DNA from 2 places in the Priestia sp. BR_2 genome. Region 1 is predicted to be linked to the other one. Evidence: a T-box and tRNA genes for the amino acid it is inferred to sense, from the RefSeq annotation. Region 1 holds a T-box; the other holds one or more tRNA genes.
What was found. The T-box of region 1 lies ahead of RB298_RS01545 (valine--tRNA ligase). A T-box ahead of a tRNA ligase gene usually reads a tRNA of that ligase, here a tRNA-Val.
Positions count from the first base shown of each region.

Region 2: it encodes a tRNA-Val, which carries the amino acid that the T-box ahead of RB298_RS01545 (valine--tRNA ligase) is inferred to sense. The anticodon was not compared.

Region 1 is NZ_JAVFHM010000071.1:29,967-34,390, forward strand. It holds gene RB298_RS01545 (valine--tRNA ligase) at 1-1,918, opposite strand, end outside; T-box leader at 2,030-2,328, opposite strand; gene RB298_RS01550 (hypothetical protein) at 2,358-2,552, opposite strand; gene RB298_RS01555 (LysM peptidoglycan-binding domain-containing protein) at 2,577-3,926, opposite strand; gene RB298_RS01560 (RluA family pseudouridine synthase) at 4,090-4,424, opposite strand, start outside.
Region 2 is NZ_JAVFHM010000188.1:45,441-49,864, reverse strand. It holds gene RB298_RS10555 (MBL fold metallo-hydrolase) at 107-844, shown strand; gene RB298_RS10550 (DUF3892 domain-containing protein) at 911-1,144, shown strand; gene RB298_RS10545 (GNAT family N-acetyltransferase) at 1,241-1,684, opposite strand; gene RB298_RS10540 (hypothetical protein) at 2,039-2,302, opposite strand; tRNA gene RB298_RS10535 (tRNA-Val) at 2,438-2,510, shown strand; partial or broken gene RB298_RS10530 (YolD-like family protein) at 2,715-2,834, opposite strand; gene RB298_RS10525 (hypothetical protein) at 2,967-3,263, opposite strand; gene RB298_RS10520 (ATP-dependent DNA ligase) at 3,542-3,865, shown strand; gene RB298_RS10515 (sporulation protein YjcZ) at 3,928-4,035, opposite strand.

The sequences.
Region 1 (4,424 bases):
ATTCGTAGGCATCAATTAGACGCGTAATGTCGCGGGAAGTTTCGTTCAAACGGTGCAAAATCCACCGGTCCGCTGTTCCCAGCTCTCCGGAAATGTCGATATCCGCCGCTGTGAAGCCCTCCAGGTTCATGAGCGCAAACCGCGACGCATTCCAGATTTTGTTAGCGAAGTTACGCGCTTGCTCCACGCGTTCCCAGCGGAATCGAAGATCCTGACCCGGCGTGCTGCCGGTCGATATCATATAACGCATAGCGTCTGCGCCATACTGTTCAATAACCTCGAGCGGGTCAATGCCGTTGCCCAGCGACTTGGACATCTTGCGGCCTTCGCTATCCCGAACCAGGCCATGGATCAGCGTGTCCTTAAACGGCATTTGGCCTGTAAATTCAAGTCCTTGGAAAATCATCCGCGACACCCAGAACGGGATGATGTCGTAACCCGTTACGAGAACGCTGGTCGGATAATAACGTTTGAAATCCTCGCTGTCCTGGTCCGGCCAGCCCATGGTCGAGAACGGCCAGAGTGCGGAGCTGAACCAGGTATCCAGCACATCCTCGTCCTGTCTCAGATCATCCTCGCCCAGCTTCGCGCGGGCTTCCTCTTCATTCATGGCAACAACCACTTCGCCCGTGGATTCGGAATACCACGCCGGGATCCGGTGACCCCACCACAATTGACGGGAAATGCACCAATCGCGTACATTCTCCATCCAGTGCAGATAGGTTCGCTCGAACCGGTCAGGCACGAAGTTCACGCCCTTGCCGGATTTTTGCGCATCCACGGCTGCTTCCGCAAGCGGCTGCATCTTAACGAACCACTGCGTCGACAGGTAAGGCTCGACCACCGCACCGGATCTTTCGCTATGGCCAACCTGATGGACATGGTCTTCGATGCGAAGCAATACGCCCGATTCCTTCATGTCGCTGACGATCTGCTTGCGGCATTCTGCACGGTCAAGGCCCTGGTATTTGCCGGCAAACTCATTCATCGTTCCGGATTCATCCATTACGGTAATTTGCGGCAGGTCATGTCTCAGCCCCATCTCGAAGTCGTTCGGATCATGCGCCGGCGTAATTTTAACCGCACCGCTGCCGAAGTCCTTCTCCACGTACTCATCCGCAATAACCGGAATCTCGCGGCCCACGATAGGCAGCACCAATGTCTTGCCGATCATGTCTTTATAGCGCTCGTCTTCGGGATGAACGGCGACCGCCGTATCGCCGAGCATGGTCTCCGGACGGGTGGTTGCCACGGTAATGGAGCCGCTGCCGTCCTTCAGCGGATATTGCAGGTGATACAAATGGCCGTTGACCTCTTTGTACTCCACTTCAATATCGGACAAAGCCGTGCGGGCAGCCGGGTCCCAGTTGATGATGCGTTTGCCGCGGTAGATGAGCCCTTTATCGTAAAGCTTGACGAATACTTCCCGTACGGCTTCGGACAATCCCTCGTCGAGCGTGAAACGTTCTCTGGAGTAATCGAGGGACAGGCCGATCTTGGACCACTGATCACGGATCGTGTTTGCGTACAGGTCCTTCCATTCCCACACCTTCTCCAGGAATTTCTCGCGTCCCAGATCGTAACGGGTAACGCCTTCTTCGCGAAGCTTCTGCTCTACCTTGGTTTGCGTGGCGATGCCCGCATGGTCGGAACCGGGGAGCCACAGCGCATCGTAGCCCTGCATCCGCTTCACGCGAATCAGGATGTCCTGCAGCGTAAAGTCAAGCGCATGGCCGATATGGAGCATGCCCGTAACGTTAGGAGGAGGAATAACAATCGTGTAAGGCTCCGCGTCCGGTCGCTTGCCGGCTTCAAAAAAGCCGCCTTCCTTCCAGTACGGATACCATTTTTGTTCGGCTGCCTTCGGATCATACGTCGTCGGCATTTCTAACTGGGATTGGTTTTGTTTTTGATCCATATTTTCGTACCTCCGATACTGTTAATCAGTTTTGCTAACCCGAAACGTTTTAGCCTCCGGGCGTGTTCGTGGATATCATAGTTGGCGTGAAACAAAAAAAGCCCTTCGTCCTCAAAGGACGAAAGACTGTTCTCTCGCGGTACCACCTTTGTTTCGTGCTTACATGGTTCAGCAGCCGTTGTCCTCCCATGAAGAACATGAAAGGCTTTCGGTCAAGCACGACACTTTACGCAGATAACGGCTGCGGCCGGCGAACTCTAACCAGGGTAGCAATCGATCCTACTCTATCTCAAGTCCGCAACTCCGGGGTGACTTCGGCAAGCTGGTTCCTGCGGAATCTCACAGCGCTTGGTAGCAATTCCGCTCTCTGAAGGCCATACCTTCCTACTCTTCCCGTTCAACGTTGTTCTAGCTTTTGGAATACCTGTACATATACTATTCAAATATAACGTGGTTGTTCCATATAGTCAATATTTCGAGTGTTTCCGAACGATTTAGACATCATACCTGCCGATTCAAATAAATCCTTGTTCGCTGTAACATACAATCCAAGCTCGCTCTGCTTCCTCTCCTCCAAACCGGTTCCCCGCAGCACAAAAAGCAGGCCAAGGCTGCCTGCCTCGGCCTGCTTCATTCTAGCCCCATGACGACTTCCCGATTACTGGGGAATGTATAATACCTGACCTTCTTCCACATTCTGTTCGGACATGCGGTTATACAACAAGAGCTCTCGCGGCGTCAGTTGATAACGCTCGGCAATCACGTCGAGTGTCTCCTCACGCTGAACAATGCACATCCGGACCTTGCGGAACGGCGTTTCCTCCCGGCGGTTGCCCAGGAACAGACTCTTCCATTCCACATCCTCGGACGAAACGGCATCCACCGATTCTTCGATGGCCTCTTCCTCGTCTCGAGCTGCTTGTTCCTGATCCTGAACCGTTCTGCTCGATTGAAGCAATGAGGAGAAGCCTACGCCCGAAGCGGTGTTAGTGGTGCTGTTCTTCGCGTTGAAGGCAACCTTTAGCTCTGGTTTGGACGGAGCCTCTTCGACTTGAACGGAAACCTCCTCCTCTATCTCCTCCAACGGCTCGGCTTCCTCGGCAAAAACAGGCTGGGCTTCCTCCGTTTCCGGGGAATCCAATACCGGCAGGGCTTGAACCTCTTCGCCATTGCGCTCAGTAACGCCCGGGAAATCGGCTGCCGGTTCTTCCTGCTGCGGCTCCGGCTGGGCCGCAGCCCGTTCGAACTGCCATACACTCGGAGTCGACGGCTCAGCTGACTGAAATTCCGTCTCATTATGTAAGGCATATTCGACCGTATCTTGGGCTTCAGGGGTACTGGAGATGCTTACCGTTCGGTCCGAGTCCTGCGTATCTTGAATTTGATTCTCGTATTCCGCCCAAGATGCCAGATACTGCTGCGTGCGCGCATCCGCCTCGGACTCTTGGACTCTAGGCTGAGCCTCGCTGAAATAAGAAGGCGAAGGCGTAATCGCTTCAGCGTTGGCTCCGCCGCCTTGATACGGTTCATACGGATTGGCTGCGAACTGCTGCTCTCCGCCTGCATACATATCATTCGCTTCAGGAGCATGTACCACTGTGAATTCCTCATTGGTCCATACTTGGTCACGAGCTCCCGGAGCCGCCGCCTGGATTCCTTTGAGCGATAAAACCCCCGTTATGTTCAAGCTGCGCTTGGATAACAGATCCACGTCAAAATTCTCGATCTCGACCGCGATGTCATCCAATGACGATACGCGGTTCAGCGGGACCGTGATCTCGACCGGAATCCAATGCTCGAGCGGCTCCGACTCTCCTGCTTCGGTATCCCCTTTATACAGGCCTGCTAGAAGCAAATGGCCCCGAAGCGTGGCCTGGTCCTGCTGGCTGATCACCTGAATGTGCGGGATCAACTCCGCCTCTTCCAATTCTTCGATTCCCGGCAAATCTTCCGTCAAATTAATACGCTCGTAAATATCGAACCGCAATCCGTAGGACTGGTCAAACACGGGAATGTCCTCCTTTTTGGCATATACTATCCGTGATCTGTCATCACGGCATGAGCCTAAGTTTTGCCACTCAATTTATCTATATGCCGAAAACAGGAGAGCATGACTTTTTTGCGAATTGCGCATGGAAGTTAGCGGGCGTTCAGGGCCGCTGCAGCATCCCCTATCGGTTCGCTCCCTCTATGATTCGCTCTCGTAACTCCATCATATCCTGAGGCCACGGCGCCGGCACCTCAATGCTCTCGCCCGTAAAAGGATGATGGAACAACAGGCGTTCGCCATGCAGCGCTTGGCGCGCAAACGTCCCGGGTCCCCCGTACAAAACATCCCCCAGAAGCGGATGTCCCATATGGCTTAGATGGACCCGGATCTGATGCGTACGGCCGGTTTCAAGGCGAATGTGCAGCAGACTGGCTTTCGGATACGCTTCGGCTGAGAGAATATGCGTGATCGCGGCCTGTCCCGTTAATGAAACCCTCCGGCGGCTTGCGTGATAGC
Region 2 (4,424 bases), on a different contig from region 1:
ACGGCTCCGTTTCGAGCATATACTTCGTGTAAATACATAAGAAATTCGTTAAAATACACATAAGCTTACTTGGAATATACATCATTTCATCAGGAGGTTTCATCCATTGACACTGACATTGCAAATGCTTGGCACCGGCAGTGCGTTTGCCAAGAATTACTATAACAATAACGCACTGATACATGACGGAAATTTCACGCTGCTCATCGACTGCGGAATCACCGCTCCGTTGGCGCTGCATCAGATGAACAAGACGTTTAACGATGTGGACGCCGTGCTCATCACGCATATTCATGCCGACCATGTTGGCGGTTTGGAGGAGCTTGCGTTTATTATGAAGATGAAATACAATCGCAAACTTCCGCTCTATATTGCTGAAGCGCTGGTGGAACCGATATGGGAACATACACTCAAGGGCGGCTTATATCAGCAGGGACATATCTCTTCCCTTCAGGATGTATTTGACGTGCATCCTTTGAAACCGGGCGTGAAGGCCTCTATTTCATCCGGAATCTCGGTGGAGCTGATTCATACGCAGCATATTCCGGGCAAAGACAGCTATTCGCTTTATTTGAACGATCGGATTTTTTACAGCGCGGACATGGTATTCGACCCCATCCTGCTGAAGCAATTGGTAAATGAACGGGATTGCGAAGTGATTCTGCATGAATGCCAGCTGCAGGGCCCGGGCGAGGTGCACACGACACTCGATGAACTGCTCAGCCTGCCTCAAGAAATTCAGGAGCGCACCTATCTGATGCATTACAGCGATGAGGTCGAAGCTTTCATCGGCAAGACCGGAAACATGGAATTCGTGGAGCAGCAGCGGGTATACGAATTGTAGTTCAATATGCGTCAATGCATAGTTTGCGAGGGTACCCGGGAATAATAAGGCCGGGAGGCGATTCATATGGATCAACAACAACAAGAAGTAGTAGGCGTACGTAAAAATGGTGATGGCGACATCATCGAACTAAAGCTGGATAACGGCAGCGTCGTGGACTACAAAACGGCCCAACAGATGGCCAAGAATAAGGAAATCAAGAACCTGAACGTATTCCGTGGACGTGATGGAGACGAACATCTTCGTTCCAATGCGGATGGCGATCCAAGCAACAACCTGGACAATTTGCCGACGTTCTAATTCATGCGCAAAAGACCTCGAGGCGATGCTCGAGGTCTTTTCTTTTTTTGGGGACGATGCGGAATGACCGGCATCTTATTTGGTTTGGTTAGAGGCCTACAATTCCTTTTTCATGCGAACATGGGGAATGCCTGCATCATCAAACGGCTCGTCCGAAATCGTCTCATACCCGAGCTTGCGGTAAAAAGCCTCTGCCTGCACCTGTGCATCGAGCACGGAATATTGCAGCTTTAGTTCGCGAGCCTGAGCTTCCAGCGCCATCATCAGCACACGGCCAATCCCTTTGGAACGGAACGGCTTCCGCACCGCGATCCGCTGCATTTTGGCGGAATCCTTATTGTAATAGGTAATACGCCCGGTTGCGGCGTACTGCCCCTCCGACTTGATCAAGACATGGTGTGCATCCGATTCCAGGCGGTCGTAATCATCGATCTCCAAATCGATCGGCACCTTCTGTTCTAGGACAAACACATCCTTTCGGATATCCAGCGCCTGCTGCAACTGCTCTTCCGTTGATACATTGATGATTTCTGCTGCCATTTCAACACCTCTTTATGTAGAATCATTTCCTCGTGATATCGCAGGTCGAGATATTATACAAAATATTCGTTTTCCTGTATAGTAGTAGAAGCTAAGGTCTTCACGAAAGGAGCATTGCCTTTATGAGCATGGGAGCCACGATATTTTGGGCTGTGGTCATTGCTGCCCTGATCATCTATCCCACTTTCTGGACGATCAAAAAAGGTTATTCCCGCAAATGGGATGAGGAATAGCATCGGCCGTCTTACAACAAGCCGCCAGCCTGCCAGCCGGCGGTTTGTTCTGCTCACGGTTCGATCAGAGATCATCATGATGGTTGGCCCGCGTTAAGCATAATGCCGTTCCTGGAGCTCTTTATGGATGGAGATCCCTTAACGTGTCCGCCGCATCCATCGGGGATACCGGCTCCAGCGCCCCGCTTCCCTGCTTGGAATATACGTCCTGATCAACAGAGCGCCCGTACACATCCAGCATCACGGGCGCTGCAGGGGCATGCAGCGGCTCCAATTGCACCGATGTTCTTTCCGGGACACTGCAGCCGCCGCCCGCAATAGATACCGCCAATAACGAGAACACCAGTCCTACTCGCTTGATACGATGGGATTTCCCACCTGTCATGCCATTCACGCTCCTTCATTGGCAAAATCATGCTGTATTTAGTCTGAACCGGAACGTGGTATTTTATAACGAGAAAACCATTGACAGCATCCTTGTCTGCTGGTAATATATGAATTACCTTTTTAAATATTTCATGATCTGTTAGCTCAGCTGGGAGAGCACTATCTTGACAGGGTAGGGGTCAGTGGTTCGAGCCCACTACAGATCATAACAAGGAGCCCTTGCGTAGCAAGGGCTTTTTTCTTTTCTTCTAATGGTTGTCTATCTGAATTTCACTTTTTGGGGACGAATTGGGGGACATAGTGAGTTAGACACTACTTCTAAGCCCGCATTTTGGTCTTATTTGACCTCATTTCTACTATTATAATAATTTGTTCAAGGGTAACACCTTCTTTATATAAAGAAAGATAAAAAGAACCGGTTTATTCTTCCTTTCCTCTTTCATCTGCCGGCGGATGATAGTTTCTTTATGTTCAGGAAGCATCATCCGGCTGGATTCCCAAAGTCCGTTACCTTCAAGCTTTTTACGTATCGTTGTGATTCATAGTGTCCTCCGATTTTAACCGAAACGTGATGTTAAAATATTTACGCAATTTCGTTACATCACAGCCTTATTATGTATACAAAAAATCCTTGAGGTTATTTAAACCCCAAGGATTTTTCGTTATTCTTCTTTCCAAACAGTATACCAATGTGTTGCTGTAGATTTATCATCATCTATGTACCAAAAAAAGTACTCCACTCCATCAACTGTAATGTAATGTAATGGCGTGAAATAGTCTCTGCTATACTGACTTTTTGGGTACATATAACCCGCTTTTACTTTACATGGGTTACAATATTGAGGCGTTATCTCAGATTCTGTCTGTGAGATAGGATTTGCAGATACTGGCGCTGCTACAGTCATAAAAGCAGCAATGATAGAAGAGAATATTACAAATTTTTTCCCCATTCTAACCACGCTAACACCTCCAGATATTTATAAAAGTTAATTTACATAACCCATATCAATTGTATCATTTGGATATTATTGGAGTATATAGTGTTTAAGAACCATTAAATGGTATAATTATGTATTTTTTATTCCGGATTTATCTTTGTCAATTGTCGCATTTGTCCGGGCTATTTTTAGAATAGATGACACGACATTAATCTACCATTACTTCTCGCCTCTTTATTACATAGCCAAGCGCTATAATTCAGGTAAAGTGGTATTTCTATGTTTATTGAACCGATGTTATTCGCAACAGCGCCCGCTCCATTCTCAGACTCGCATACGCGCGCCATAACAACGACTGTTCTCGCCAATATCCTGAGATAGCCAACGCTATATTTCCGCATGACATCGTATTGAACGGCGAAATCGCGTGCGTTGATCCCGCGACTGGCAACTCGGATTTTAAAGCGGTTATGACACGATTCAAGGCGAAGAAGACGGATAAAATTACAGCTTTAGCCGGAACTCTGCCGTCTACATTCGTCAATTTCGACGTGCTGCAGTATAACGGCTACTTCACCGATAGAAGACAAAGAAAAAGGACCCCCGATAGCCTAAGCCGGTAGGGATCCTCTCACATAAATACAACTGTTCAAATCACGTAGGGTCTTTGTCATCCGGGGGAGTATTATACCCAGAAAGAACCTAAAATGATGACCAACAAGATAAAGAGAACAAGAACTGCTCCGACTGAGTTTTTACCGCCGTATCCACCTTCGTAACCAACTTCACCCATGAGGACTCCTCCTTTCAACGATCTCGATACAAAGTATTCAAAATTTCAAGCAATGCTAGGGCCAATATTCTTATTAACAAAAAAAAACGCCAGCCTAAGCCAGCGAGGTTCTTTTTACCGATGCGGCGCTGACCACATGGATATCACGGGTTGTGTTACCCGAATTTTTCTCCTTCCCGTCAATGGGGACGGAAAATGGAGCATATGACACCGTACAAAAAGAGGAAGCTGTCACAAAAGCCATAAAAATGACTGCGGGACAGCTTCTTTTTTTTAAAGAAGGAAACCTGAGTTGTAGTTGGCGGGCTACACTCTCATGTATATTCACAGAAATGCCACTTTGCTAATCATTTTCATATGTACATCATCCAAAAAATACATAGGGGCTG